DNA from 2 places in the Streptomyces sp. NPDC003042 genome. Region 2 is predicted to be linked to the other one. Evidence: predicted binding sites of a transcription regulator. Region 2 holds the regulator's gene; the other holds the start of a gene.
The links. Region 2 encodes HspR, which represses chaperone genes until heat shock. Its sites were predicted from a motif close to TTGAGNNNNNNNNNCTCAA; they were not measured.
Positions count from the first base shown of each region.

Region 1: lon (endopeptidase La) is a predicted target of HspR. The motif match lies at 9,586-9,604, and genes of this name have one in related genera.

Region 1 is NZ_JBSFTP010000010.1:108,213-123,078, reverse strand. Features, by position in the region: gene ACWDYJ_RS08620 (multifunctional oxoglutarate decarboxylase/oxoglutarate dehydrogenase thiamine pyrophosphate-binding subunit/dihydrolipoyllysine-residue succinyltransferase subunit) at 1-3,628, opposite strand, end outside; gene ACWDYJ_RS08615 (HAMP domain-containing sensor histidine kinase) at 3,887-4,939, opposite strand; gene ACWDYJ_RS08610 (response regulator transcription factor) at 4,999-5,739, opposite strand; gene ACWDYJ_RS08605 (hypothetical protein) at 5,893-6,444, opposite strand; gene ACWDYJ_RS08600 (glycosyltransferase family 39 protein) at 6,553-7,893, shown strand; gene ACWDYJ_RS08595 (sulfurtransferase) at 8,052-8,951, shown strand; gene ACWDYJ_RS08590 (hypothetical protein) at 9,040-9,345, opposite strand; gene lon (endopeptidase La) at 9,627-12,026, shown strand; gene ACWDYJ_RS08580 (MarR family winged helix-turn-helix transcriptional regulator) at 12,181-12,621, shown strand; gene ACWDYJ_RS08575 (protein phosphatase 2C domain-containing protein) at 12,646-13,419, opposite strand; gene ACWDYJ_RS08570 (nitrate- and nitrite sensing domain-containing protein) at 13,788-14,866, shown strand, end outside.
Region 2 is NZ_JBSFTP010000090.1:13,659-28,524, reverse strand. Features, by position in the region: partial or broken gene ACWDYJ_RS31235 (Hsp70 family protein) at 1-246, shown strand, start outside; gene grpE (nucleotide exchange factor GrpE) at 246-917, shown strand; gene dnaJ (molecular chaperone DnaJ) at 963-2,144, shown strand; gene ACWDYJ_RS31220 (heat shock protein transcriptional repressor HspR) at 2,146-2,610, shown strand; gene ACWDYJ_RS31215 (helix-turn-helix transcriptional regulator) at 2,744-3,754, opposite strand; gene ACWDYJ_RS31210 (hypothetical protein) at 3,857-4,189, shown strand; gene ACWDYJ_RS31205 ((2Fe-2S)-binding protein) at 4,189-4,503, shown strand; gene ACWDYJ_RS31200 (pyridoxamine 5'-phosphate oxidase family protein) at 4,651-5,055, opposite strand; gene clpB (ATP-dependent chaperone ClpB) at 5,165-7,750, shown strand; gene ACWDYJ_RS31190 (YbjN domain-containing protein) at 7,896-8,438, shown strand; gene ACWDYJ_RS31185 (hypothetical protein) at 8,457-8,618, opposite strand; gene ACWDYJ_RS31180 (pyridoxal phosphate-dependent aminotransferase) at 8,622-9,818, opposite strand; gene ACWDYJ_RS31175 (hypothetical protein) at 10,096-10,323, shown strand; gene ACWDYJ_RS31170 (DUF2617 family protein) at 10,537-11,055, shown strand; gene ACWDYJ_RS31165 (polyamine aminopropyltransferase) at 11,234-12,871, shown strand; gene ACWDYJ_RS31160 (SRPBCC family protein) at 12,936-13,811, shown strand; gene ACWDYJ_RS31155 (aldose epimerase family protein) at 13,831-14,619, shown strand; gene pyrE (orotate phosphoribosyltransferase) at 14,641-14,866, shown strand, end outside.

The DNA of each region.
Region 1 (14,866 bases), on a different contig from region 2:
TGATGCCGCGCTTCTCGCGCTCGGCCTCCAGGTCGTAGTAGACCTTGCCCGCGCAGAAGACGACCTTGCGGACCGCGTTCGGGTCACCCGCTCCGGAGGAGATACGAGAGTCCCCGATGACCGGACGGAACGCGCCGGTCGTGAACTCCTCCGCCTTCGACGCCGCCGCCTTCAGACGCAGCATCGACTTCGGGGTGAAGACGATGAGCGGCTTGTGGTGCGGGTTGTGGACCTGCCAGCGCAGCAGGTGGAAGTAGTTCGACGGCAGGGTCGGCATCGCGACCGTCATGTTGTCCTGCGCGCACATCTGGAGGAAGCGCTCCGGGCGGGCGGACGAGTGGTCCGGGCCCTGGCCCTCGTAGCCGTGCGGCAGCAGCAGCGTGACGCCGGAGGTCTGGCCCCACTTCTGCTCGGCCGAGGAGATGAACTCGTCGACGACGGTCTGCGCGCCGTTGACGAAGTCACCGAACTGGGCTTCCCAGAGGACCAGCGCGTCCGGGCGGGCCAGCGAGTAGCCGTACTCGAAGCCCATGGCCGCGTACTCGGAGAGCAGCGAGTCGTAGACGTTGTAGCGGGCCTGGTCGTCCGACAGGTAGAGCAGCGGGGTGTAGTCCTCGCCGGTCTCCCGGTCGATGAGGACCGCGTGCCGCTGACCGAAGGTGCCGCGGCGGGAGTCCTGGCCGGACAGCCGGACCGGGGTGCCCTCCATCAGCAGCGAACCGAAGGCCAGGGTCTCGCCCATGCCCCAGTCGATGGTGCCCTCGTCGATCATCGCGGCCCGGCGCTGGAGCTGCGGCAGCAGACGCGGGTGGACCGTGACGTTCTCGGGGATGTTGACCTGGGCTTCGGCGATCCGCTTGACGACCTCCTGGGAGATCGCGGTGTTCACGGCGACCGGGAACTCCTGCGCGACCTGGGCGGGCGCCACCGGGGCGGCGGTCGCGGGCTGCGTGGAGGCCTCGCGGACCTCCGCGAAGACCTTCTCCAGCTGGCCCTGGAAGTCCTGGAGCGCCTGCTCGGCCTCTTCCAGCGTGATGTCGCCGCGACCGATGAGGGACTCGGTGTACAGCTTGCGCACCGAGCGCTTCTTGTCGATCAGGTCGTACATCAGAGGCTGCGTGAACGCCGGGTTGTCCGACTCGTTGTGCCCGCGGCGGCGGTAGCAGATGAGGTCGATGACCACGTCCTTGTTGAACGCCTGACGGAACTCGAAGGCGAGCCGCGCGATGCGGACCACGGCCTCCGGGTCGTCGCCGTTCACGTGGAAGATCGGCGCCTCGATCATGCGGGCCACGTCGGTCGCGTACATCGAGGAGCGCGAGGACTCCGGGGCGGCGGTGAAGCCGACCTGGTTGTTGATCACGACGTGGACGGTGCCGCCGGTGCGGTAGCCGCGCAGCTGCGACATGTTCAGCGTCTCGGCGACCACACCCTGGCCCGCGAAGGCCGCGTCGCCGTGCAGGGCCAGCGGCAGGACGGTGAAGTCCGTGCCGCCCTTGTTGATGACGTCCTGCTTGGCGCGGGCGACACCCTCCAGGACCGGGTCGACCGCCTCCAGGTGCGAGGGGTTCGCGACGAGCGAGACCTTGATCTGCTCGCCGTCCAGGCCCGTGAAGGTGCCCTCGGCGCCCAGGTGGTACTTGACGTCGCCGGAGCCGTGCATCGACTTCGGGTCGAGGTTGCCCTCGAACTCGCGGAAGATCTGCGCGTACGACTTGCCGACGATGTTCGCGAGCACGTTCAGGCGGCCGCGGTGGGCCATGCCGATGACGACCTCTTCGAGGCGGGCCTCGGCGGCCGAGTCGATGACGGCGTCGAGCAGCGGGATGACGGACTCGCCGCCCTCCAGGGAGAAGCGCTTCTGGCCGACGTACTTCGTCTGCAGGAAGGTCTCGAAGGCCTCCGCCGCGTTCAGGCGGCGCAGGATGCGCAGCTGCTCCTCGCGCTCCGGCTTGGAGTGCGGGCGCTCGATGCGGTCCTGGATCCAGCGGCGCTGCTTGGGGTCCTGGATGTGCATGAACTCGACGCCGGTGGTGCGGCAGTACGAGTCGCGCAGCACGCCGAGGATGTCGCGCAGCTTCATCATCGACTTGCCGGAGAAGCCGCCGACCGCGAACTCGCGCTCCAGGTCCCACAGGGTGAGGCCGTGCTCGGTGATGTCGAGGTCGGGGTGCTTGCGCTGCTTGTACTCCAGCGGGTCGGTGTCGGCCATGACGTGGCCGCGCACCCGGTAGGAGTGGATCAGCTCGAAGACGCGGGCGGCCTTCGTGACGTCGTCGTCGTGCGAGGCGTCGATGTCCCGGTTCCAGCGGACCGGCTCGTACGGGATGCGCAGCGCCTCGAAGACGTCGTCGTAGAAGCCGCTCTCGCCGAGCAGCAGGTTCGCGACGATGCGCAGGAACTCGCCGGAGGCCGCGCCCTGGACGACCCGGTGGTCGTAGGTCGAGGTCAGGGTCATGACCTTGGAGATGCCCAGCTTGTTCAGGGTGTCCTGCGAGGTGCCCTGGAACTCGGCCGGGTAGTCCATGGAGCCGACGCCCATGATGACCGACTGTCCGGGCATCAGGCGGGGCACGGAGTGGACGGTGCCCAGGCCGCCGGGGTTGGTCAGCGAGACGGTGACGCCCGTGAAGTCGTCCATCGTCAGCTTGCCCACGCGGGCGCGGCGGACGATGTCCTCGTAGGCCTGCCAGAACTCGAAGAAGTTGAGGGTCTCGGCCTTCTTGATGCCGGCCACGACGAGCTGACGGTCGCCGTTCGGCTTCACCAGGTCGATCGCCAGGCCGAAGTTGATGTGCTCCGGCTTGACCAGGGTCGGCTTGCCGTCCTTCTCCGTGAAGGAGTAGTTCATGGCCGGCATGGCCTTGATGGCCTGCACCATCGCGTAGCCGATGAGGTGCGTGAAGGAGATCTTCCCGCCCCGGGCGCGCTTGAGGTGGTTGTTGATGACGATGCGGTTGTCGAACAGCAGCTTCACCGGGACGGCGCGGACGGACGTGGCCGTCGGCACTTCCAGGGAGGCGTTCATGTTCTTGGCGACGGCGGCGGCCGGGCCGCGGAGCGTCACGAACTCGGGGCCGGTGGGGGCCTCGGTCGTGGGCGCGGCAGCGGCCTTGGGGGCAGCGGCAGGGGCGGGGGCAGCCTGGGCAGGCGCGGCGGGTGCAGCCGTCGGGGCCTGGGAGGTGACAGTCACAGCAGGGGCACCAGAGGGGGTGGCAGGAGCAGGGGCAGGAGCTGACACAGGCGTGGGTGCGGGAGCGGCGGCCGGTGCGGCGTCGGCCGCTCCGGTCGGTCCGGCGGCACGGGACGGCACGGCGCGCGCCGCCCCCGTGGCGGCGGCGACGGCGGTCTGCGGGGCTGCGGCGGAGGTGGCGGCCTGTGCGGAGGCGCCATCCGTCGTCGGAGACTTCCCGGGACCGTCCGCCTTCACGGGAGCGACAACGCCCCCAGGCTTGTAGTCGGCGAAGAAGTCCCACCAGGCCCGGTCGACCGAGCCCGGGTCCTGGAGGTACTGCTGATAGATCTCGTCGACGAGCCACTCATTGGCGCCGAAGCCTGAGGCAGGGGTCTTCCCGCCCTCTGCTGCTTCGGTCGTGGTGCTCGAGTTACTGGGGGACTGTGGCGACACGGCGGCAACCGCCCTCTTCCGCTTCACAAGGTATGGACAGCGGGAATAAAGGCTACGCCTCCCCGGCCGCGACACGCAGGCCGGGCGGGACTTCCGTCGTGCAGGTCACACCGAACGGCGGGTTTCGCCGCCTGGAATGGCGGGAAACAAGCGTGGTTCGGGTAGGCGACAACCAGGTTGCGGCCTCGTTGGCTTCGCACCCCTGACGACCCCGGGCACATGTGGCCGAGATCATGTCCTTCCGACTCGAACCCTACGTCAAGAGGACGCCTGTGAGCTGCCCGGAAGAGTGACAAGGATTCGGCAACCGGGAGACGATTCGGCCACACCGATGTGCCCCCCGTGCAGGCCGACCGCCCACCGGGCGATCGCCAGGCCCAGACCGGTGCCCCCGTCGCCGCTCCCCGAGGCGCCCCGGTTGAACCGCTCGAAGACCCGGTGCCGCTCGGCCTCCGGGATCCCGGGGCCCTCGTCGACGACTTCCAGCGCCAGACTTCCGGGCGCGTCGCCGGCCCGCGCGCGCACCGTCACCCGCCCGTGCGGGGGGCTGTGCTTGACCGCGTTGTCGATCAGGTTCGCCACCACCTGGTGCAGCCGTTCGGCGTCCGCGTAGGCCGTCAGTTCGGGCGGGAACACGTCCAGGTGCAGGTGGACGTCGTTACGGGTGTGCCCGCCCGAACCCGAGGCCAGCCCCGGCCGCCCGGCGGCCGCCAGCCCCGACTCCTTCAGCACCCCCGACAGGTACGGCCACACCTCGAAGCCGCGCGCCCGCAGCGGGACCACGCCGTTGTCCACCCGCGACAGGTCCAGCAGGGTCTCCACCAGCCGGCCGAGCCGCTCGGTCTGCTTCAGCATGGTGCGCATGGTCTCCGGATCGGCGGCCGAGACCCCGTCCACCACGTTCTCCAGCACCGCCCGCAGCGCCGCGATCGGCGTGCGCAGCTCGTGCGAGACATTGGCGACCAGTTCCTTGCGGTGCCGGTCCACCGCCTCCAGGTCGTCCGCCATCAGATTGATCGTCGAGGCCAGGTCGCCCAGCTCGTCGCGGCGCCCCGCCCCGCGCACCCGGCGCGTGTAGTCCCCGCGGGAGATCGCCCGGGCCACCGTCGTCATGTCGTCCAGCGGCGCCGTCAGGCTGTGGGCCACGAACTGGGTGATCAGCATCGAGGCGATCACCGAGAAGACCGTGATGAACCGCAGCTCGGTGTCGGTGCGCAGGGCCACCAGCAGCAGGCCCGTCGTGATGAACACCGAGACCACGACGAGCGTGCCCAGCTTCGTCTTGATCGAGAAGGGCGAGTAGGGCCGCACCCCGTCCGGGGACCGCTCCGCGGACCGCTGGACGGCCCGGTCCCGGCGCTTGCAGCAGCTCACGCCTGCGCCGGCGTCTCCAGGGCGTACCCGACGCCGTGGACCGTACGGATCCGCTCCGCGCCGATCTTGCGGCGCAGTGCCTTGATGTGGCTGTCGACCGTACGGGTCCCGGACGCGTCGGCCCAGTCCCACACCTCCGCCAGCAACTGCTCCCGCGAGAGCACCGCGCGGGGAGTGCCGGCGAGGCACACCAGCAGGTCGAACTCGGTCGGCGTCAGGTGCACGTCCTCGGTCTGCACGCGGACGCGGCGCTGCGCGTGGTCGATCTCCAGATCGCCCAGGCGCAGCGTGCCCGCGCGCGGGGTGTGCGCGGCCATCGTGGCCCGCTCCACCCGTCGCAGCAGTACGTGGACCCGTGCGGCCAGCTCACGCATCGAGAACGGCTTCGTCATGTAGTCGTCCGCCCCGACCCCGAGGCCGACCAGCATGTCGGTCTCGTCGTGGCGGGCCGTGAGCATCAGCACCGGGACCGGCCGCTGCGCCTGGACCCGGCGGCACACCTCCAGCCCGTCGAAGCCGGGCAGCATGACGTCCAGCACGAGCAGCTCGGGGAGCCAGCTCTCGGCGGCGGCCACGGCGGCCGGGCCGTCGTACGCCGCCTGCACCTGGAAGCCCTCGGCGCGCAGCCGGGCCGCGATGGCGTCGGCGATGGTGCGGTCGTCCTCGACCACGAGCACGCGCCGCTGGGCGCCGGGGGTGGCCGCGGCGCCGTTGTGGGTGGTGTGTGTCTGTTCCATGTCCCGCCCCTGAAGATCCCGCGTGATGGGGTGCAGCGTAGAGGAGGCACCGGCCTGCGGCTATGCGGGGTTCGGACAGGGATCGCCCCGTCGGCGTGGTACGGCAACGGGCTCGCGGCCGGCGGTGTCCGTGTGTGATTCGCCCGACACCGCTCAGCTCGCCTGGTCCAGACCAGGGAGCGTGGCCAGGACCTTTTCCAGGCCCGGCGCGAGCGAGGACTGGTCGGCGGCCACCTCGAAGCCGCCGTGGACGAAGGCGTACATGAACCCGTCGTGGACCGGCCGCTCCGCCGTCGCGACCCGGGGCAGGCGGGCGAAGTCCGCCTGCCGGAGCGCGGTGCGCAGGGCCTCCAGCCCGGCCGCCGTCAGCTTGCCGGAGCCCTCCGGCTCCGCCCGGCCGTCCAGGCGGGTCCAGGAGCCGTCGCCCGTGACGACGAGGGTGCGGGTCTCACCGGCGAAGCCGCCGCTGCGGGAGACCCGTACGAGGGTCTCGCCGGCGGCGGGGGACCGGCTCGCGCCGGGGCTCGCGGCGGGGCTGCCGGCCGGGCCCGGGTGGGGATCCGCCGTGGTCGCGGTACGCGGGCCGGCGCTGCCGCCGTTGGCGCCGTCCGGCTCCGGCGGCCCGCCCGAGCCGCACCCGGACAGGGCCACCACGCCCGCCAGCACCACGGTCACCGCCACCGCCACCGTCCGGAACGCTCGCACACCCACCTCCGCAGGGACCCGCACCGCACCGAACCCCGAGTATGGAGTCCGCCGTACCCGTTCGAACAGCACCCGGAGGCCGACATCAGCCGCATCGCCCCCTGGCGCGTGGTGCCCCCGCTCCTCGCCACCGTCCTCGGCCTCTGGGCTCTGGAACGCGGCCCCGGCGGCGGCAGCATGTGGCGCGACGAATCCGTCACCTGGCAGGTCGCCCACCGCCCGCTCGGCGGTCTGTGGGAGCTGCTCGGGCAGGTCGACGCCGTGCACGGCCTCTACTACCTGCTGACGCACGCGGTGTTCGGCCTGTGGGACGGCGGGCTGTGGGCGCTGCGCCTGCCCTCCGTCGCCGCCACGGCCCTCGCCGCCGCCGGAGTGGCCGCGCTCGCCCACCGGTTGGTGGGCCCTCCGAGGTCGCAACGCGCCGCGCTGATCGCCGGATCCGCCTACGCCGTGCTGCCGCCCGTGCAGATGTACGCGCAGGAGGGCCGCTCGTACGCCCTGGTCGCCGCGGCCGTCGTCTGGGCGACGTACCTGATGCTGCGCGAGCGGTGGGCCGCGTACGCGCTGGTGCTGCTGCTCGGCTGCTGGCTGCACGAGTTCGCCGTACTGGCCCTGCTCGCGCACGCCCCCGCCGCCCGGCGCGCCCGCGGCTGGCGGTGGAGCGCCGGGGCGGTCGTGGCCGGGGTGTTGCCGCTGGCTCTGGTGAGCGCGCGGCAGGCGCAGCAGCAGCTGGGGTGGCTGGGGCGGCCGGGCTGGCAGGACTGGGTGGCGTACGCGGTGCTGGTGGGCGCGGTGCTGCTGCTGGCCCGCGCGGCCGGGGCGCGGGACCTCGTAAGGGTCGCCGTGCCGCTCGCGCTGCTGCCGCCCGGGCTGCTGATGGCGGTGTCGCTCGTCCACCCCTGGTACGTCGACCGGTACGTCCTGTACGCGCTGGCCGGGCTCGCGCTGCTCGCGGGGGCGCGGCTCGCGGAGGCGCGGAGGTGGTGGCCGTGGGTGCTGGTGGCCGTGCTGCTCGCGCCGTTCGGGTACTGGTCGGTGTGGCTGCGGACCCCGGACAGCCGCAAGGACGACGTGCTCGCCGTGGCCGCCGCCGTGCGGGAGCGGGCCCGGCCGGGGGACGCGGTGCTGTTCATGCCGTCCCGGCGGCGGGAGTGGCTGCTGTCCTCGCCCGAGGTCTACGGGGGCCTGCGCGACGTGGCCCTGGACCGCTCCCCGGCGGCTTCGCGCAGCCTCCAGGGCACCGAGCGGGAACCGGACGCGATCCGGCGGTCCCTGGCCGCCTCCCCCCGGGTGATCGCCCTGCTGGACCCGGCCGGACAGCCCCTGGACCCGTACCCGCGCGAGGCGGCCAAGCGGGAGGCGCTGGCCGAGGGCTTCGAGCTGTGCGGGGCCGCCGAGGTGCGGGGCGCCCGGGTCGCGGTGTACGCGAGGCCGGGCGGCTGCGGGTAGCCCCGGCGGTGAGGGTCGAACCGGCCTGGTGACGGGCCGGTTGCACGGCCGGCCGGACCGCGCAGGAGGATGGGGCGACCCGCGTCGCACAGTCGGCGGGCCGCCGCCGCCGGGCACCCCGGGCGGCAGCGGCCCGCCGAGCCCTCCGGAGGTGCCCGATGACCACACCCGACCCCGCGTTCGACGACTCCGCGCCCCCCGGCACGGGGTCGCTGCCCGTTCCGCTGCCCGGTCCGCTCGTGGACGCCGCGTGGCTGGCCCGGCGCCTCGGTTCGCCCGGCCTGGTCCTCTTCGACGCCTCCGTCGGCGCCCACCGGGGCTCAGGCCGCCGGATCCCGGGCGCCCGGCCCTTCGACCTCGACGGCGCCCTGTCCGACCACGGCGCCGACGCCCCCCACACCATGCCCGGCGCCGCCGAGTTCACCGAGGCCGTGCGCGGCCTCGGCGTCGACGAGGACAGCACCGTCGTCGTCTACGACGGCGCCGGCATCTACTCCAGCGCCCGCGCCTGGTGGATGCTGCGCGCGATGGGCTTCGACCGGGCCGCCGTCCTGGACGGCGGGCTGCCCGCCTGGACCGCCGCCGCACTGCCCGTCGAGGCCGCCGCACCCGCGTACGAGGGCCCGCGCGGCTCCTTCACCGCCCGGCCGCGCGCCGGGCTGCTCGTGGACAGCGCCGCGGTCTCGGCCGCCCTGGCCGACCCGGCCGCGGCCGTCCTCGACGCCCGCACCCGCGGTCGCTTCGAGGGCACCGCCCCGGAACCCCGCCCGGGTTTGCGCGGCGGCCACATGCCGGGCGCGCTGAACCTGCCGTTCGGCGACCTCCAGCAGCCCGACGGCCGGATGCGCCCGATGGGCGAACTCCGCCAGGTGTTCGAGGCGTTGACCGGCGGCCGGGAGCGGCTCCGCTTCAGCTGCGGGTCCGGGGTGACGGCCTGCGTGCTGGCGCTCGGCGCCGACCTCGCCGGGTACACGGACCTCGCGGTGTACGACGGCTCCTGGAGCGAATGGGGCATGCCTTCGGCGCTGCGCCCGGTGGAGACGGGCACCGGGGGCTGACCCCGGGGCGGCGGGGCCGGACCGCCCGAGGCCGGCGTCCGTACGACGAACGCGACGTACGCCGGCGGGTTCGTCGCGCGACGCGGCGTCAGGCGCCGCCCCCACTCACACCCGGGGCGACGAAGCGCCTGTGCAGGGGGAAGAACTTCGGCTCGGGGTCGCTCTGCACGCCCAGTTCCCCCTTGAGCACGGGGGCGATCCTGGAGGCGATGAACCGGTTGAAGTGGTCCTCCGACTCCCAGATGTCCAGCACGTTGAGGCCGTTGGAGACGAACCACGCGGCGTGCAGCACGCACCCGTCCGGAGCGTCCTCTTCCCAGCGCACCCTCTGGCGCACCGTGTCGTAGACATCGGGTGTGATCTCGGGCCAGGAAAAGGTCATCACGACTGCCATGGAGGTTCCCCTCGGTCGCCTGGAGGCCCGCGCCCGGGTGGCACGGGTCCGCGCACGCCGACGCTAAGCGGCCCACCCCACCCCCGCACGCCCGGACGTCCATCCGTGATGCCGCCCGTTCGCGCCGGCAGCTGGTCGCGGACCTGCCGACGACCCCCCGGCCGGGCCTAAAAGCCCTGCTGGAAACGCTGTTCGCCCCCGGCGAACGCGTGGTGGGGAACATTGGGCGGCGCAGGTGCATTGAGTCGGCATAGCTCAACTTCGCTGCCGGAGGGAAGATCATGGCTTCGACGTCCGTAACACTCACCCTGCCCGTATTGCCGCTCGACGACGAGGTCGTGCTGCCCGGGATGGTCGTTCCGCTGGATCTGTCCGACGCCGACGTGCGCGCCGCCGTGGAGGCCGCGCAGGCCGCGGCGGGTGGCAGCGCGAAGCCCCGGGTGCTGCTCGTGCCGCGGGTCGACGGGAAGTACGCCGGCACGGGGGTGCTCGGGACCGTCGAGCAGGTCGGGCGGCTGTCCGACGGGGATCCCGGGGCGCTCATCCGGGGGCGCGGCCGCGTCCGTATCGGGGCCGGGACCACCGGGCCCGGGGCCGCGCTGTGGGTGGAGGGCGAGACCGTGGAGGAGAGCGTGCCCGATCCGCTCCCCGGGGCGGTCACCGAGCTGGTCACCGAGTACAAGGCGCTCGCCACCAGCTGGCTCAAGAAGCGCGGGGCCTGGCAGGTCGTCGACCGCGTCCAGCAGATCGAGGGCGTGTCCGCGCTCGCCGACAACTCCGGGTACTCGCCGTTCCTCAGCGTCGCCCAGAAGGTGGAGCTGCTGGAGACCAGCGACCCCGTCGCCCGCCTCAGGCTCGCCGTCCGGTGGCTCAGCGAGCACCTCGCCGAGCAGGATGTCGCCGAGTCCATCGCCAAGGACGTCCAGGACGGCGTGGACAAGCAGCAGCGGGAGTTCCTGCTGCGCAGGCAGCTGGAAGCGGTGCGCAAGGAACTCCGCGAGATCAACGGGGAGGAGGACGGCGAGGAGTCCGACGACTACCGGGCCCGCGTCGAGGCGGCCGATCTGCCCGAGAAGGTACGGGACGCCGCCCTCAAGGAAGTCGACAAGCTGGAACGGGCCAGTGACCAGAGCCCGGAAGGATCCTGGATCCGCACCTGGCTGGACACGGTGCTCGAACTGCCCTGGAACGAGCGGACCGAGGACGCCTACGACATCCGCGGCGCCCGCGCGGTCCTGGACGCCGAGCACGCCGGCCTGAGCGACGTGAAGGACCGCATCACCGAGTACCTCGCCGTCCGCAAGCGGCGCGACGAGCGCGGCATGGGTGTCATCGGCGGGCGGCGGGGCGGGGCCGTGCTCGCCCTGGTCGGGCCGCCGGGTGTCGGCAAGACCTCCCTCGGCGAGAGCGTCGCGCACGCCATGGGGCGGAAGTTCGTACGGGTCGCGCTGGGCGGCGTACGGGACGAGGCGGAGATCCGCGGCCACCGGCGTACGTACGTCGGAGCGTTGCCGGGCCGGATCGTGCGCGCCATCAAGGAGGCCGGGTCCATGAACCCGGTCGTGCTCCTCGACGAGATCGACAAGGTGGGCTCCGACTTCCGGGGCGACCCGGCCGCGGCCCTGCTGGAGGTCCTGGACCCGGCACAGAACCACACCTTCCGGGACCACTACCTGGAGGTGGAACTGGACCTGAGCGACGTGGTCTTCCTGGCCACCGCCAACGTGCTGGAGGCCATCCCGGAGGCGCTGGCCGACCGGATGGAGCTCGTCCGCCTCGACGGGTACACCGAGGACGAGAAGGTGGTCATCGCACGCGACCACCTGCTGCCGCGTCAGCTGGAGCGGGCCGGGCTCGGCTCCGACGAGGTGGTCCTGGAGGAGGACGCCCTGCGCAAGCTGGCGGGCGAGTACACCCGCGAGGCGGGCGTGCGCACCCTGGAGCGTTCCCTCGCCCGGCTGCTGCGCAAGGTGGCCGCGCAGCACGAGCTGGGGGAGCGGGAGCTGCCCCTGCGCGTCGGCGCCGACGACCTGCGGGCGCTCATCGGACGCCCGCACCACGTCCCGGAGTCCGCGCAGGACCCCGCCGAGCGGCGCACGGCCGTGCCCGGGGTGGCCACCGGCCTCGCCGTCACCGGGGCGGGCGGTGACGTGCTGTTCGTGGAGGCCTCGCTGGCCGACCCGGAGACGGGCGCCGCCGGGCTCACGCTCACCGGCCAGCTGGGCGACGTCATGAAGGAGTCGGCGCAGATCGCGCTGAGCTTCCTGCGCTCGCACGGCGCAGAGCTGGAGCTCCCGGTCGCCGACCTCAAGGACCGGGGCGTGCACATCCACTTCCCGGCGGGCGCGGTGCCCAAGGACGGCCCCAGCGCCGGCATCACCATGACGACGGCGCTCGCCTCGCTGCTGTCCGGGCGGCAGGTCCGCACGGACGTGGCGATGACCGGCGAGGTCTCGCTGACCGGACGGGTGCTGCCGATCGGCGGGGTCAAGCAGAAGCTCCTGGCCGCGCACCGGGCGGGCCTGACCACCGTGATCATCCCGAAGCGGAACGAGGCCGACCTGGACGACGTCCCGGCGGAGGTGCTGGAGGGGCTGGAGGTGCACCCGGTGACGGATGTGCGCCAGGTCCTGGAGCTCGCCCTCGCCCCGGCGGTGGTGTCGTTCAGCAAGGCCGCCTGACCGGCCGCGACGCCCGGTCGAGTTGCCCCGCCGAGTTGCCCCGCCGAGCCGCCCGGGTCCGGAGCTCCGGCGGGGCCCCGGGCGGCCGGCGTACGGGCTGCGAAATACTGGAGGCTCGTACAGGGGTGTCACACACCACCGATGGGAGCCGGACGTGCACGCGAGTGAAGACCAGGAGTTCCTTGCCCTGGAGCGGGAACTGTCCGTCTTCCTCCGGCGTGCCCGCGCCTCCTCCGGAGAGATGGCGCGTGCCCTGCACCCCGAGCTGGAGGCCGCCGCGTACGGGCTCCTCGTCCGGCTGGAGGCCGCAGGCCGCCAGCGGGCCACCGAGCTCGCCGCCTACTTCGGCGTCGGCAAGGCCACCATGAGCCGGCAGCTGCGGGCGCTGGAGGTGCTGGGCCTGGTGGCCCGCGAGCCGGACCCCGCCGACGGCCGCGCCTTCCTGGTCGGCCTCACGGAGGAGGGCCGGACCCGCTTCCTGAAGGTACGGGGGGCCCGGCGCGAGCAGTACATGCGCAAGCTGGCCGACTGGGACCGCGGCGAAGTGGCGGAACTGGCCCGGCTGCTGCACCAGTTGAACTCCGGCGAGGAGTAACCCCGAACCCTGCCGACTCCCCCGTTACAGCTCCGCGTAAACCGCCGACGCGTCGTCGTGGCGTTTGTACGGGGCCGACGGGCGCATCGGATCGGACTCGATGGCGCGGACCCGGCCGATCAGCCCCTCCGCGCCCTCCTTGCGCAGCACGTCCAGGCAGGCCGCCCAGTCGCCCTCCCCGAACGTGTCCGTCCACCGGCTCGCCCCGTCCGTGAGCGCCGCCACCGCCCGGACCTCCCCGCGCGGGGTGCGCCCGGTGACCGCCCGGGCCGCCACCGCCGGGTCGGCGGCCGCCGTGAAGAAGCCGCCGTCGGCGTTGCGCAGCGCGTCGGTGGCCGCCACCGAGCCGAGCACCTCGCGGGGGATCAGGTCCAGCCGGTCGTCGAGCACCGCCGAGACCTCTCCGCCGGCCGCCCGGAGGAGCAGTACGGAGTCCGAGAGCACCAGGTGCTCCACGTACTCCTCGTCCCAGCGCACCATGACGACCGTCGCCTGCGGAGTCCGTACGTGAGAAAGGTCACAGCTGTCGCGGTGTGCGTCGGCCGTGTCACCGATGGCCCGCGCCAGGATCCGGTCCAGGGGCATGTCCCGCCGCGATCCGGACAGTTCGGTCAATCGACCACCCAGCCGGGTCGAGAACCAGGGCACGCCGTGCACACAGCCGTCCCCGCCGCGCGGTGGAGTGACCCCGTCGAGGAGGACCAGGACGCCGCCGCCCGATGCGGGTATCGCGGCCGACGCCCAGTCCTCGTTGGGGCGTTCCGGACTTCCGGCGGCCGAGGCCAGGTCGATGCGCATGGGGACATTCTCCCCGGCGGCGCCCTCACGCGCGGGAAAGTCCGTACCAATGCGGCGAGGTGCGCGCCGCCCGGCCCCGCGAAGGCCCGCGGGAAATGGTGGGCGGGCATACTGCCAAAGCCCGGCTCGATCTTTCAACCACCCGTCCACGAGGGCGCTCTGACAGCGGAGGGCCGAGTTGGTCGGCCACTCCTCCGTGATGTTCACTCGTTCGAGTGGCCAGGTGGGCGTTGCGCGGCTCTCTTCCCATCACACTGCAATGGTCTGTGGCGGTACGAGGGAGCAGGAGGCGTTTACTTGTTGACCGGCCGTTACCTCGGCCACACGAGTAGACGAGCACGAGCACACGTACAGGATTGCGAGCACCGGTGCAGAAGAAGCGGTCTCGGAAGAACGGCACCGCCAGCGCCGACGGACCCGCCGAAGCAGGACGGCGCGTCCGCGTCCGCCGCAGGCTGGTGGTCGGTGTAGCGGTCGCCGGACTCACCGTCCTCGCGGCCGGCGCCCCCGCCGTCGTCTCCGCCACGAGGGAACTGAACGACTCCCAGCGCCTGGTCACCCTCGCGCAACAGACACAGCACACCCTCACCCTCGCCCACCTCCTCGGCGACGAGCGCGACGCCGTCATCGAGTACGTGGCCAAGGGGCGCCCCGGCGCCGCCAGAGGACCCGTCGACGAGCGCATCCTGCGCACCGACCGGCAGATCTCCGAGGTCAGCGCGGAGGCCGACGAGGAACTCGGCCAGGCCCTCGCCCGGGTCGCGGCCGTCCGCACCGAGGCGATCGGCGGCAAGGGCAGCGCCCTCGCCGCCCACCAGGCCTACGCGGGCGTCATCGCCGAAGTCCTCGCGCCGGGCGACCGGCTCGTCGAACTCACCCCGCCGCGCGCGGAGGCGGCCCTGGCCACCACCCGCCCGCTGGCCCCGCTCGGCCAGGCCGTGGAACAGGCCTCGGCCACCCGTGGACTGCTGCTCGCCGCGCTGGCCGTCCCCCGCGGCGAGCAGCTCCCCAACTCGGCGGTCGCGGACGAACTCACCACCGCCTCCCAGCGTTCCCGCGTACGGGAGCAGGCCGCCCTCGACGCCTTCGGGCGGACCGCGCGGCCCGACGTACGGCAGACCCTCGCCGTCACCGTCACCGGCCCCGAGGTCAAGACCGCCGACGACTACCTCAAGCGGCTCACCGACCGGCCCACGCTGACCCCGGCCGACCGCAAGGTCGACGCGGGCGCCGTCGGCGCCGCCCTCACCGCCCGCATCGACCGCATGCGGTCGGTGGAGTCCACCCTCGCCGGCCAGCGCGCCACCGCCCTGGCATCCCTGCGCGACGACGACGTGACCCGGCTGGAGCTGATGGTCGCCGGACTCGGCGTGCTGTTCCTCTTCGTCGTCGGCTTCTCGACCGCGATCGCCCGCTCCCTGACCCGGCCGCTGTCGGTGCTGCGCCG
Region 2 (14,866 bases):
ACCGAGGTCGAGACGGCCGTCGGTGAGCTGAAGGACAAGCTCAAGGGCGAGGACGCCGCCGAGATCCGTACCGCGACCGAGAAGCTCGCCGCGGTCAGCCAGAAGCTGGGCCAGGCCATCTACGCCGACGCCCAGGCCGCGCAGGGCGCTGCCGGCGCCGAGGGTGGTCAGCAGGCGAAGGCCGAAGACGATGTCGTCGACGCCGAGATCGTCGACGACGAGAAGCCGAAGGGTGGCGCTGTCTGATGTCGGAGGAGACGCCGGGCTTCGACGAGAAGCCCGAAGTCCCCGCCGGCGCCGACGCGGACGACGTCGAGCCGAAGGCCGCCGACTCCTCTCAGGAGGAGGCGGCCCCCGCCGGGGACGCAGTTCAAGGCCATGGGCAGGAGACTGCTCTGCTGGCGCAGCTGGACCAGGCCCGTACCGCACTCGCCGAGCGCACCGCGGACCTCCAGCGGCTCCAGGCGGAGTACCAGAACTACCGCCGCCGGGTGGAGCGGGACCGGATCGCCGTCAAGGAGATCGCGGTCGCGTCCCTCCTGACCGAACTCCTTCCGACCCTGGACGACATCGGCCGGGCGCGGGAGCACGGCGAGCTGGTCGGCGGCTTCAAGTCGGTGGCCGAATCGCTGGAGACGGCCGCCGCCAAGATGGGGCTGCAGCAGTTCGGCAAGGAGGGCGAGCCCTTCGACCCGACGATCCACGAGGCCCTGATGCACTCGTACGCGCCGGACGTCACCGAGACGACCTGCGTGGCGATCCTGCAGCCGGGGTACCGGATCGGCGAGCGTACGATCCGTCCCGCGCGGGTCGCGGTGGCCGAGCCCCAGCCGGGGGCGGCGCCCGCCGCGAAGTCCGAGTCCGCGGACGGCGACACGCCGTCCGACAAGGACACGGATGCTCCCGACGAGGGCTGACGTCGAACATGTAGGGACAGGGATCCGAGAGGAGGGCCACCGGGGATGAGCACGAAGGACTTCGTCGAGAAGGACTACTACAAGGTCCTCGGTGTCCCGAAGGACGCGACCGAGGCCGAGATCAAGAAGGCGTACCGGAAGCTCGCGCGCGAGTTCCACCCGGACGCCAACAAGGGCGACGCCTCGGCCGAGGAGCGCTTCAAGGAGATCTCCGAGGCGAACGACATCCTCGGCGACGCCAAGAAGCGCAAGGAGTACGACGAGGCCCGCGCGCTGTTCGGCAACGGAGGCTTCCGCGCCGGTCCGCCGGGCGCGGGCGGCGGCTCGTTCAACTTCGACCTGGGCGACCTCTTCGGAGGGACCCAGGCCGGTCAGGCCGGCGGCTTCGGCGGCGGTCTGGGCGATGTCTTCGGCGGCCTGTTCAACCGCGGCGCCGGCGCCGGTACGGGCACCCGTGTCCAGCCGCGCCGCGGCCAGGACATCGAGTCCGAGGTCACCTTGTCCTTCACGGAGGCGGTGGACGGGGCCACGGTCCCGCTCCGCATGTCCTCCCAGGCGCCCTGCAAGGCCTGTTCCGGCACCGGCGACAAGAACGGCACCCCCCGGGTGTGCCCGACCTGTGTCGGCACCGGCCAGGTCTCGCGCGGCAGCGGCGGCGGCTTCTCGCTGACCGACCCCTGCGCCGACTGCAAGGGCCGCGGTCTGATCGCGGAGACCCCCTGCGAGGTCTGCAAGGGCAGTGGGCGGGCCCGCAGTTCCCGGACCATGCAGGTCAGGATTCCGGCGGGCGTCTCCAACGGCCAGCGGATCCGGCTGCGCGGCAAGGGCGCTCCGGGCGAGCGCGGCGGCCCGGCGGGCGACCTCTACGTCGTCGTCCACGTCGACAGCCACGCGGTGTTCGGCCGCCGGGACGACAACCTCACGGTGACCGTCCCGGTGACCTTCGCGGAGGCGGCCCTGGGCGCCGAGATCAAGGTCCCGACGCTGAACGGCCCCTCGGTCACGCTGAAGCTCCCGCCGGGCACCCCCAACGGCCGTACGATGCGGGCCCGCGGCAAGGGTGCGGTCCGCAAGGACGGCACCCGCGGCGACCTGCTGGTCACGGTCGAGGTGACGGTCCCCACGGAGCTGTCCGACAAGGCCCGCGAGGCCCTGGAGATGTACCGCGACGCGACGGGTTCCCAGGACCCGCGCGCCCTTCTGTTCGAGTCCGCGAAGGGAGCATGACATGGACGGCCGCCGACGCCAGACCCGTCTGGGCAGTGGTGCGTACCAGCTGACCGACGACACCCCGGTCTACGTGATCTCGGTGGCCGCCCAGCTCTCGGGCCTGCATCCGCAGACCCTGCGCCAGTACGACCGCCTCGGTCTGGTCTCCCCGGACCGTACGGCCGGCCGCGGCCGGCGCTACTCCGCCCGGGACATCGAGCTGCTGCGCACGGTGCAGGCGCTGTCCCAGGACGAGGGCATCAACCTTGCGGGAATCAAGCGGATCATCGAGCTGGAGAACCAGGTCGCCGCGCTCCAGCAGCGCGTGGCCGAGCTCGCCGCGGCCGTGGACGGCGCGGCGGCCACGCTCCAGGCCCGGGAGGCCCAGGTCCACGCCTCGTACCGCCGCGACCTGGTCCCGTACCAGCCGCCGCAGCCGGGCAACGCGCTGGTCGTCTGGCGTCCCAAGCGTCCCCTGGACTGACCGCCCGGACTGACCGTCCTGACTGACCGCCCGGCCCGACCGCCCCGGACCGAGCGCCCCAGCACGCGCGAGAAGGCCCCGCCCTGAGTGATCCGGGCGGGGCCTTCGGCGTCCGCCCGCGGGCGGCGCCACGCTACTCGTGGGCCGTCAGGATGCCGGACTGGGCGATCAGGTAGCCCAGCTGGGCGCGGCTGCCGCTGCCGAGGGCCGTGGCGAGCTTGGCGATGTGCGTACGGCAGGTCCGTACGTTCATCCCCAGCCGGCGCGCGATGGCCTCGTCCACGTGCCCCTCGACCAGCAGCTGGGCGATGGAGCGCTGCACGCCCGAGATCCCGTCCGGCATGTGGGTGTACTTGACCTCCTCGCCCAGCGGCACGGCGCGGCGCCACAGCTGCTCGAAGACCTTGATGAGGTAGTCGACCAGGCCGGGGTGGCGCAGCTCCAGCGCGACGCGGCGGTCGTCGCTGACGGGGATGAAGGCCACGGTGCGGTCGAACACGATGAGGCGCTCGATCAGCTCCTCCAGGGTGCGGATCTCGACCTTGCCCGTGGAGATCCGGTCCACGTAGGCGAGCGTGCCCTGGCTGTGCCGCGCCGTGTGCTGGTAGAGGGTCCGGATGCTCACTCCGCGGTCGATCAGCGGCGCGTCGCGCTCCAGGGCCTCGCTGAGGGCGTAGGAGGGCCGCGCCCCGCCGGGCTGGACCGTCAGCATCTCCGTGTGGCACTCGGCCGTGGCGAGGTCCAGGGCGGCGTTGATCTGGTCGAATCCCTCCAGCACCGTGATGGCGTGGGTGTTGGCGGGGCTCTGGGCGCTGATGGTCAGGAACGGCTCGAATGCATCGGTGAGGTCGACGGCAGTGCGCCGCCGGTCCTGGATCTCCCGCTCCAGGGGATGCAGTCGCTGGGCCAGCGCGACGGCAGGGGGAACCGCGCGGAGCTGGTTCGCGTCGTCCGGATCGGGTCGCAGCAGAGCGAATTCAAGCAGGCAGGGGACGGTTTCCACTTCGCTCCGCGGCACCCTACCGGTGGTCAGCGCCGCCGCATAAAGGCGTGCCCCCTCGTCGCACAGAGATGTGACGGGGTGGGGATGTGTCGGGTTTGTGTCTCTTATGGGCAAATCTCCACCCCCCAGGGTCCTGAACATGCAAGAACATGATGCATCGTCCCTGTGGCCGTAACGTGCCTGAATGAGCCATGGTCTGACGTGCGGGGGAGAGGATTCCATCAAGTGAGGACGAAGCCGACCATGTACAAGAGAATGCTTCGCTCGGCGCTTGCCGTTGGTTTCTCCGCTGTTGCGGTTTTTGGGGCAGTCAGCGCCGTCCACGGCGATGCGGGGAGTCTGGCCAATGACAGCGGTTGGAACACAGTACCGGTGGACAGCGGTTGGAACGCCGCCCCCGCCGGTGAGCCCGACAGCGGCTGGAACATCGTGCCGGTGGACAGCGGGTGGAACACCGCTCCCGCCGGTGAGTCCGACAGCGGCTGGAACATCGTGCCGGTGGACAGCGGGTGGAACACCGCTCCCGCCGGTGAATCCGACAGCGGCTGGAACACGGCGCCTCTGAAGGCCGTCTGATGACCCCTGACGACCGGAACTTCCGGCGCGAGATGGCTTCGGCGTACCGGTCCGGATGGCAGTTCATCGATCTCGCCACCGCCATCCCGTACGCCGGCGACTCGTTGATGATCACCCTGTTCGGCCAGCCGATCGTCGTCGTACGCGAGGAGGACGAGGACGTCCGCGCCTACCGCTGCCTGCGCCGCCCCCGGGGCGCACCGCAGCCCGTCCGCTGCGAAGTGCGGTACGGCATGGTCTTCGTCAATCTCGATCAGCGTGACCACCAGCTCTTCGAACCCGATATCACCGCCGCCACCCCCCGCAGTGCCTGAAGCGATTCCCCCGTCGTTGCAGATCGCTCAGGCGCTTCCCCCACACAACGGCGCCATCGTGGACCTGACCACGATGGCGCCGTTGTGATGTCCGCGTCCAGTGGTTGAACCGGACAATCAACGGGAAGAGCCGGCCCGCCGCGTGCCTCAGGCCCGGCCCATCGCCCGGTCCAGGGTGATCTCCAGGACCACCCGGTCGGGGTTGGGCGACGGCACCCGCCCGTACCGCTCCGCGTAGCGCGCCACCGCGTCGGCGACCGACGCCTCGTCCGTACGGATCACCGCGCGCCCCTCCAGGGTCGCCCAGCGCCTGCCGGCCATCTGGCACACCGCCACCCGCGCCGAGCCGCCGGGCGCCTCCAGGACGTTGCGGATCTTCTTGCTGTTCTTGCTGCTGATCACCCGCGCGAGCCCCGCCCCGGGGTCGTACGTCACGCCCACCGGCACCACGTGCGGAGTGCCGTCGGGCCGCGGGGTGGTCAGGGTGCAGACGTGCCGCTCCCGCCAGAAGGCGAGGTACTCGGGCGTCGGGTTGAGTACGTCATGGGACATGCGTCGAAGCGTACGGGCGCGCCCTTGAGTGGAATAGACTCAACTTTGCAGAAGCTGATTCTGTCAGATCTACGCGATTGACCACCCCTCCGGAGAGGAGAAGTCACACATGGACGCCGAGCTGACCAACAAGAGCCGGGACGCCCTGAACGCAGCCACCAGCAGGGCCGTCAAGGACGGTCACGCCGACCTGACCCCCGCGCACCTGCTGCTCGCCCTGCTCGCCGGCCAGGACAACGAGAACATCATCGACCTGCTCGCCGCGACCGACGCCGACCAGGCCGCCGTACGGGCCGGCGCCGACCGGCTGCTCGCCGCCCTGCCCAGCGTGACCGGCTCCACGGTCGCGCCCCCGCAGCCCACCCGCGACCTGCTGGCCGTCCTCGCCGAGGCGGATGCGCAGGCGGGCAGGCTCGGCGACGAGTACCTCTCCACCGAACACCTCCTCATCGCCATCGCCGCCAAGGGCGGACCGGCCGGTGAGGTCCTTTCCGCCCAGGGCGCGACCGCGAAGAAGTTGCTGGCCGCCTTCGAGAACGCACGAGGAGGACGGCGGGTGACCAGCCCCGACCCCGAGGGCCAGTACAAGGCCCTGGAGAAGTTCGGCACCGACTTCACGGCAGCCGCCCGTGAGGGCAAGCTCGACCCGGTCATCGGCCGCGACCACGAGATCCGGCGCGTCGTGCAGGTCCTGTCGCGCCGTACGAAGAACAACCCGGTGCTCATCGGCGAGCCCGGTGTCGGCAAGACCGCCGTCGTCGAGGGCCTGGCCCAGCGCATCGTCAAGGGCGACGTCCCCGAGTCCCTGAAGAACAAGCGGCTCGTCTCCCTCGACCTCGGCGCGATGGTGGCCGGCGCGAAGTACCGCGGCGAGTTCGAGGAACGGCTCAAGACCGTCCTGGCCGAGATCAAGTCCAGCGACGGACAGATCATCACCTTCATCGACGAGCTGCACACGGTCGTCGGCGCGGGCGCCGGCGGCGACTCCTCCATGGACGCGGGCAACATGCTCAAGCCCATGCTGGCCCGCGGCGAGCTGCGCATGGTCGGCGCGACCACCCTCGACGAGTACCGCGAGCGGATCGAGAAGGACGCGGCGCTGGAGCGGCGCTTCCAGCAGGTGCTGGTCGCCGAACCGTCCGTCGAGGACACGATCGCGATCCTGCGCGGCCTCAAGGGCCGCTACGAGGCCCACCACAAGGTGCAGATCAACGACAGCGCGCTGGTGGCGGCGGCCACCCTCTCGGACCGGTACATCACCTCCCGCTTCCTTCCCGACAAGGCCATCGACCTCGTCGACGAGGCCGCGTCCCGCCTGCGCATGGAGATCGACTCCTCCCCGCTGGAGATCGACGAGCTCCAGCGCTCGGTGGACCGGCTGCGCATGGAGGAGCTGGCGCTGAAGAACGAGTCGGACCCGGCCTCGCTGGAGCGTCTCGACAAGATCCGCAAGGACCTCGCGGACCGCGAGGAGGAGCTGCGGGGCCTGACGGCGCGCTGGGAGAAGGAGAAGCAGTCCCTCAACCGGGTGGGTGAGCTCAAGGAGCGCCTGGACGACCTGCGCGGACAGGCGGAGCGGGCGCAGCGTGACGGCGACTTCGACGCCGCCTCCAAGCTGCTCTACGGGGAGATCCCGGCGCTGGAGCGCGAGCTGGTGGAGGCGACCGAGGCCGAGGCCGAAGTCGCGAAAGACACGATGGTCAAGGACGAGGTCGGCCCCGACGACATCGCGGACGTGGTCGGCGCCTGGACCGGCATCCCGGCCGGCCGCCTCCTGGAGGGCGAGACCCAGAAGCTGCTGCGCATGGAGCAGGAGCTGGGCCGCCGCCTGATCGGCCAGGAGGAGGCCGTACGGGCCGTCTCGGACGCCGTACGCCGCACCCGCGCCGGGATCGCCGACCCCGACCGCCCGACGGGCTCGTTCCTCTTCCTCGGCCCGACGGGCGTGGGCAAGACCGAGCTGGCCAAGGCGCTCGCCGACTTCCTCTTCGACGACGAGCGGGCCATGGTCCGGATCGACATGTCGGAGTACGGCGAGAAGCACAGCGTGGCCCGGCTCGTCGGCGCGCCTCCCGGCTACATCGGCTACGAGGAGGGCGGCCAGCTCACCGAGGCCGTCCGCCGCCGCCCGTACAGCGTGATCCTGCTGGACGAGGTCGAGAAGGCCCACCCCGAGGTCTTCGACATCCTGCTCCAGGTCCTGGACGACGGCCGCCTCACGGACGGCCAGGGCCGGACGGTGGATTTCCGCAACACCATCCTGGTCCTGACCTCGAACCTGGGCAGCACCTTCCTCATGGACCCGCTGACCAGCGAGGAGCAGAAGCGCGAGCAGGTCCTCAAGGTGGTCAGGGCGAGCTTCAAGCCGGAGTTCCTCAACCGCCTGGACGACCTGGTGGTCTTCTCCGCGCTGAGCCGCGACGAGCTGGCGCACATCGCGGAGCTCCAGGTCGGCCGCCTCGCGAAGCGGCTGGCCGACCGCCGGCTCACGCTGGACGTCACGCCCGAGGCGCTGGCCTGGCTGGCGGACAAGGGCAACGACCCGGCGTACGGCGCGCGCCCGCTGCGCCGCCTGATCCAGACGGCCATCGGCGACCGGCTGGCCAAGGAGATCCTCTCGGGCGAGGTCAAGGACGGCGACACCGTACGGGTGGACGTGGCGGGCGAGGACCTGCTGGTCGGCCGCGCGACGTAGGCGGGACGGGGGCCGCGGCCGACGGCCGCGGCCCTTACCCGCGTCCTACTCCTGTCCGCCCGGAGCGGATCGCGCGTGCGGGGGTGGACAGGGGGTATGCGCGATGGGGGAGGATGGCGAGTATCCGCACGAAGGGAAGTACACGGTGAGCATCGACCCGGCCTCGATTCCGAACTTCGGAGGGCAGCAGCCCGATCCGCAGGCCACAGGACCGGCGGGCCCCGTCGTCCCCGACCAGGACCTGGTCAAGCAGCTCCTGGAGCAGATGGAGCTCAAGTACGTCGTCGACGACGAGGGTGACCTCGCGGCGCCGTGGGAGGACTTCCGGACGTACTTCATGTTCCGCGGTGAGGACGAGCAGCAGGTCTTCTCCGTCCGGACCTTCTACGACCGTCCGCACGCGATCGACGAGAAGCCGCAGCTGCTCGAGTCGATCGACGACTGGAACCGCCGCACCCTGTGGCCGAAGGTCTACAGCCACACCCACGACGACGGCTCCGTCCGGCTGATCGGCGAGGCGCAGATGCTGATCGGCACCGGCGTCAACCTGGAGCACTTCGTGTCCTCCACGGTCAGCTGGGTCCGCGCGTCCATCGAGTTCGACAAGTGGCTCCTGGAGCAGCTCGGACTGGAGAAGGACGTCGACTCCCCCGGGGGCGACGAGAAGAAGGACGACGACGGCGAGTAGTCGTCACAGCGCCATGCGTCACAGCGGTACGCGCGCCACGAGGAGCAGGTACACCCCGTAGCCGTACGAGAGCCCGGCCAGGCACCCGGTCACCACGACCGCGGTGCGGGGCCGGGCTTTCGCCATGACGGCGGCGAGCGGCCGCTCGCCGACCCGGTACACGCCGACTGGCGGCAGCACCGCCTAGAGCCGCCGCAGGCGGTCCGCGGCCTCCTGGAGGACGTCCTTCTGCTTGCAGAAGGCCCAGCGGACCTGGGTGGCCCCGGCCGACCGGTCGTCGTAGAAGACCTGGTTCGGGATGGCGACCACGCCGCAGCGGGCGGGCAGGGCGCGGCAGAAGGCGAGGCCGTCCTTCTCGCCCAGCGGGGAGACGTCCGTGGTGATGAAGTAGGTGCCCTGGGGTCGGTAGACCTCGAACCCGGCGGCGGTCAGGCCGTCGGCGAGGATGTCGCGCTTGGCGGCGAGGTCCGCGCGGAAGGTGTCGTAGTAGGCGTCCGGGAGGGCGAGGGCCTCGGCGATGGCGTACTGGAAGGGCCCGGAGGAGACGTAGGTCAGGAACTGCTTCGCCGAGCGGACCGCCGAGACCAGGGCGGGCGGGGCGGTGACCCAGCCGACCTTCCAGCCGGTGAAGGAGAAGGTCTTCCCGGCCGAGGAGATGGTGACCGTGCGCTCGCGCATACCGGGCAGCGAGGCGAGAGGGGTGTGGCCGCCCTCGAAGACCAGGTGCTCGTAGACCTCGTCCGTGACGACGAGCAGGTCCCGCTCCACCGCCAGCTCGGCGATGGCGGCGAGCTCCTCGGGGGTGAGGACCGTGCCCGTCGGGTTGTGCGGGGTGTTCAGCAGGAGCAGGCGGGTGCGCGGGGTGACGGCGTCCCGCAGGGCGTCGAGGTCGGGGCGGAAGTGCGGGGCGCGCAGCGTGAGCGGGACGCGGACCGCGCCGGCCATGGCGATGCAGGCGGCGTAGGAGTCGTAGAACGGTTCGAGGGCGATGACCTCGTCACCCGGTTCGAGGAGGGCGAGCAGGGAGGCGGCGATGGCCTCGGTCGCCCCGGCGGTGACGAGCACTTCCGTGTCCGGGTCGTACGCCAGGCCGTAGAAGCGCCGCTGGTGCTCGGCGATCGCGGTGCGCAGCTCCGGGACGCCCGGGGCCGGCGTGTACTGGTTGCCCTTGCCGTCGCGGATGGCGCGCACGGCCGCCTCGGCGATCTCGGCGGGGCCGTCCGTGTCGGGGAAACCCTGGCCGAGGTTGATGGACCCGGTGCGGGCGGCCAGCGCCGACATCTCCGCGAAGATCGTGGTGCCGAAGGCCGCCAGACGGCGGTTCAGGAAGGGGCGGCTGCTGGGGCGGCTGCTGCTCACGGGTGCGTTCATGGGCGCCATCCTGGGGGGAACCTCTGGAGTTGCTCAAGTGTGCTTTGGCGCTGGTGGCCGGGGGGCATCCCCCCTTCACACGGGACGCAGGGGATCCCGGGCCCCGGGGGACCGGGGTGGAAGAAAGGGGCGAGGACATGATCCTGGCCGTCGTGATCGTGAGTGTGGTGGTGGTGATCGGGGGCGGCATCCTGGCCGCGCAGTCCCGCAGCAGGCGTGTGGCATTGGCGAAGCGCGGGACCGCGCCCCGTACGCACGGACGGAGCAGCGCGTCCGACACCAGTTGGTGGGCCGTCGGCGGTGTTTCGTCGTCCGGTTCGACGAGTTCCTGTTCGAGCGGCAGTTCCTCCTCCTGCGGCTCTTCGTCCTCGTCCTGCGGGTCGTCGTCTTCCTGCGGGGGCGGGTGCTGACCAGGCGCCCGGCCCTTGTGAACGGGGCGTCCGACGGGGACAACTTCCGTCGGGCGTCTTCTTGTTCGGCTCAGCGCTACGGCGTACGGGCGGCATGTTCTTGAACACCTGAACCGGGTAGCCCCCGGGGGGATGTAAACCCCGTCAAGTTGGGTAAATGCGCTGTGAGTGCCGTGCCTTTCATGATTCCCTCGGTTGAGTAGACCAGTCCTCGGACCTCCTGGACTTCCTGCGGACCCGTGCCGGTGTCCCCCCACCCGTTGACCTTTGCCGGCGGGCCCCGGCCCCTCTCCCTCGCGCGTTTGCGGAGCCGACTCATGCTCACGACCCTCCAGACCACTTACACCGACACGCGTGCCGACGATCTCGCCTGGGCCCTGGGACGGGACCGGCTGCCCGCCCTGGCCGTACTGAACCTCCAGCTCGCGGACGCGAAGGTGGAGCTGCGCCTGCTCGGAGCCTCCCATCAGGTGCTCCTGGAACAGGGCGACGTGCTCTGCTCGGAGACGGTCGCCTGCATGCCCGGCAGCAGTACGCCGCTGCCCCTCGGCGTGGCGAAGCGGGTGGGTGACTGGGAGTACGAGTTCGCCGCGCGCGTCGAGACCCTCTCGCGCGGCTCCTTCGCCGGGCGCGCCCAGGAACTGCTCGCGCTGGTCGCGGACCACCCGAACGGGCTGGCGGGCACCTTCCCGGGCAGCCCGCACGCCTTCACCGCCATGCTGGCGCAGAGCTACGAGGGCCAGGTGCGCTGGCGGACCTGGCACGCGTACCCGCAGGAGGGTCAACTGGTCGCCACGCGCACCCGCGTGGGCGTACGCATGGGAGCGGCCGTCTAGGTCCCCGTCGCGGCCTGTCCAGGTCCGGGCCGGTCGCGTCCCGGTCCCGGTCCCGGTCCGGGTCCGGTTCAGGGGCAGGAGGCTTGCGCGGCCATTACGCCAACTGGCCGGGCGCGCACGCCACTTGCACCCATGTGGGTGACAGGGTGCCGGTGGGTGGTGACGTACGGTTCGCTGCATGATCGACCGTTCCGCCCCCCGCGGGGTGCTGCCGGCGCCGGAGCCGCGGGGTGTGCAGACCGTCCCGGCCGCCCTGCCCGTACGGCCCCGGACCGGCCGACTCCTCGTCCTGGCCACCGTGTTCGTCTGCGCCGCCTGCGGGCTGGTGTACGAGCTGGAGCTGCTCGCCCTCGGCTCCTACCTCATCGGCGACTCCGTCACGCAGGCGTCCGTCGTGCTCTCCGTCATGGTCTTCGCCATGGGGGTCGGCTCGCTCCTCGCCAAACGGCTGCGCAGCCGGCCCGCCTTCGGCTTCGGCGCCATCGAGGCCGGACTCGCCCTGCTCGGCGGGTTCTCCGCCATGGCGCTGTACGCGAGCTTCGCCTGGCTGGGGGAGTCGCGGCCCGCGCTCGTCGCCTTCTCCTTCGCGATCGGGGTGCTCATCGGCGCCGAGATCCCGCTGCTGATGGTGCTGATCCAGCGGATCCGCCGACAGGACGCGGGCGGGGCCGTCGCCGATCTGTTCGCCGCCGACTACGTGGGCGCCCTGGTCGGCGGCCTCGCCTTCCCGTTCCTGCTGCTCCCGCTGCTCGGGCAGCTCACCGGGGCCCTGCTCACCGGCGCGGTCAACGCGGCCGTCGGCGGCGGCCTCGTCCTGTGGCTCTTCCGCCGCGACCTCAGCCGGCGCTGCCGCTGGCTGCTGATCACCGCGAACGTGACCGTGTTCGCCGTGCTCGGCTCCGCGACGCTGCTCGCCGACGACTTCGAGCGGCTCGCCCGCCGCGCCGTCTACGGCGGGGAGGTGCGGGTCGCCGTACGGACCGGGGTCCAGGAACTGGTGCTGACCGGGCCGTCCACCGGCTCCCCGCGCTCCCTGGAGCTGTACCTCGACGGGCGGCTGCGGGTCAGCGGATACGACGAGTACCGCTACCACGAAGCCCTGGTCCATCCCGTGATGACGGGCCCGCACGCCCGCGTCCTGGTCCTGGGCGGCGGCGACGGGCTCGCCGCCCGGGAGGTGCTGCGCTACCCCGACGTCGCCTCCGTCACCGTCGTCGAGCTGGACCCGGGCGTGGTCCGCCTCGCCCGCACCGACCCGATGCTCTCCGCCCTCAACGGCGGGGCGTTCGAGGACCCCCGCCTCGGGGTCGTCACGCAGGACGCGTTCCGCTGGCTGCGGGGGCAGGCCGCGCGGCACGGGTTCGACGTCATCGTCTCGGACCTCCCCGACCCCGGCATCACCCCCAGCACGAAGCTGTACTCGCAGGAGTTCTACGGGCTGGCCGCGCGCGCCCTGAACCCCGGCGGCCGCATCGCGGTGCACGCGGGGCCGCTGACCACGCGACCGCGTACGTACTGGACGGTCGAGTCCACCCTGCGCGCGGCCGGCCTGCTCACCACCCCCTACGGCTCCGGCGGCCGCCTCTCCGGCTTCGCCGCCGGACCGGACCGCAGCGTGGGTGGCGCCGGCAGGCCGGCGCAGGACTGGGGCTTCGTACTCGCCGCCCGCGAGCGGGTCCCCGAGCTGCGGGTGGACGGGGGTACGCCCGCCCTGCGCGAGGTGTCCACGCGGGCGCTCCAGGACGCCGCCCGGGACGCCGAGCGGAGCCGCCCGGCCGGGCTCCCGCCCTCGACCCTCCCGCACCCGCGCTACTGAACACCTCCACACCGAGGGCTCGCGTCCGTGTGCAGGGGAGGGTCTCGTCGGTAGGCTCGACCGCATGGAGCATCAGGTGTTCGTTCCGGTACCGGCAGAAGACCTCCGCGCCGTGCTGCGCGACCCCGCCCGGGTGGCGCGCTGCGTACCCGGGCTCCAGCAGGACGCGGACTCCGCGTCCGCGTCCGGGCCGGCGTCCGGGCGGCTCAAGGTGCGGGTCGGCGGCAACACCGTCACCTACCGGGGGGCGCTGCACGTCACCGAGCGGGACCCGGACCACTTCGACGCCGAGGGCAAGGGCACCGAGGTGCGGGGCAGCGGCTCCGTCGCCCTCTCGCTCACGCTGCGGCTGGTCCCGCACGAAGGCGGGACACGGCTGGAGTTCACCGGCGAGGCCACCGCCGACGGGCGGGCCGCCGGCTTCGCGCCGGAGACCGCCGCCACAGCGGCCCGGCGGCTGCTCGACCGGCTCGGCGCGAACCTGGCCGCTGCCGCCGCCACCGCTGCCGCCGCTGCCGCCGCGCCGGAGCAGTGGCAGGATCCCGTGGCCGAGGCCGAGGAGGCCGCCGACGCGGACGCCGACGCTTCCGAGGGCGGGGACGAGGGCAGCGAAGTCACCGCGTCCGTCTTCGACGCCGAGGTGCCGCCCCCGTCCCTCGACCCCTTCCTCGAAGGAGACCTCGGGGCCCTCGGCGACCTGGGGGAACTCGGTGACCCGGGCGAGGCGCGCCCTCCGGCCGAGGCCGCCCACGCCCGCCGCACGATGATCGGCCGCAGCGCCGAGGAAGTGGACCACGCACCCCCGCGCGGCCGCTACGCCCCGGTCCCGGCCCCCTCCACCGTCGGCGCGGGAGCGAGCCTGCGCTGGATCGCCCCGGCCGCCGCCCTCGCCCTCGCCTCGGCGGTCGTGGTGGGACGGGTGTTGCGCCGCCGCCGCTGAGCCCCCGTAGGGTCGCCGTATGAGCACGCAACTGAGCGCCGGCGGCGCCGACATCACCATCGACCAGGAGAACGGCTGCCGGATCAGCAGTCTGCGCGTCGACGGGACCGAGCTGCTGCGCCAGGGGGCGCACTACGGGTGCTTCCCGATGGTCCCCTGGTGCGGCCGCACCGCGTACGCGCGTTTCCGCGACGGGGCGACCGTCCACCAGCTGCCCCGCAACCACCCGCCGCACGCCCTCCACGGCTTCGGCCGTGACGCGTCGTGGCGCCCCGCCGGGGCGACCGGCACCCGGGCGGCCTTCACCTACGACCTGGCCGACCCCTGGCCGTACGAGGGCCGGGTGACTCAGATCTTCGAGCTGGCCGAGGACGCGCTGACGCTCACGCTGGGCGTGGAGACGTACGAGAACTCCTTCCCGGCCCAGGCGGGCTGGCACCCGTGGTTCAACCGCACCCTGACGTCCGGCGGCCCCGAGGTCCAGATCGCCTTCGACGCCGCCTGGCAGGAGGAGCGCGACGGCGACCACATCCCCACCGGCCGCCGTATCGATCCCGTACCCGGGCCCTGGGACGACTGCTTCGGGATGCCCGACGGCGTAGACGTCACCCTCACCTGGCCCGGCGCACTGGAGCTGAACGTCGCCAGCCGGGCCGAATGGGTGGTCGTCTACGACGAGCAGCCCGAGGCCGTCTGCGTCGAGCCCCAGTCCGGCCCGCCGAACGGCCTGAACACCCTCCCGCGGCTGGTCACCCCCGTCGACCCGCTGGAGATCTCCACGACCTGGACCTGGCGGCGGCTCTCGTAGCTCACCTTTAAGCTCAGGGGCATGAGTGACGTCAACGAAGTAACGCCGTCAGGCACACGCGATGCGCTTCTGCAGCAGATCAAGGACAAGGCCGTCGTGTACGGCAAGGTGACCCTCTCCTCCGGCCGGGAGGCCGACTACTACATCGACCTCCGCCGGATCACCCTCGACGGCGAGGCCGCCCCGCTGGTCGGCCAGGTCATGCTCGACCTCACCGCCGAGCTGGACTACGACTGCGTCGGCGGTC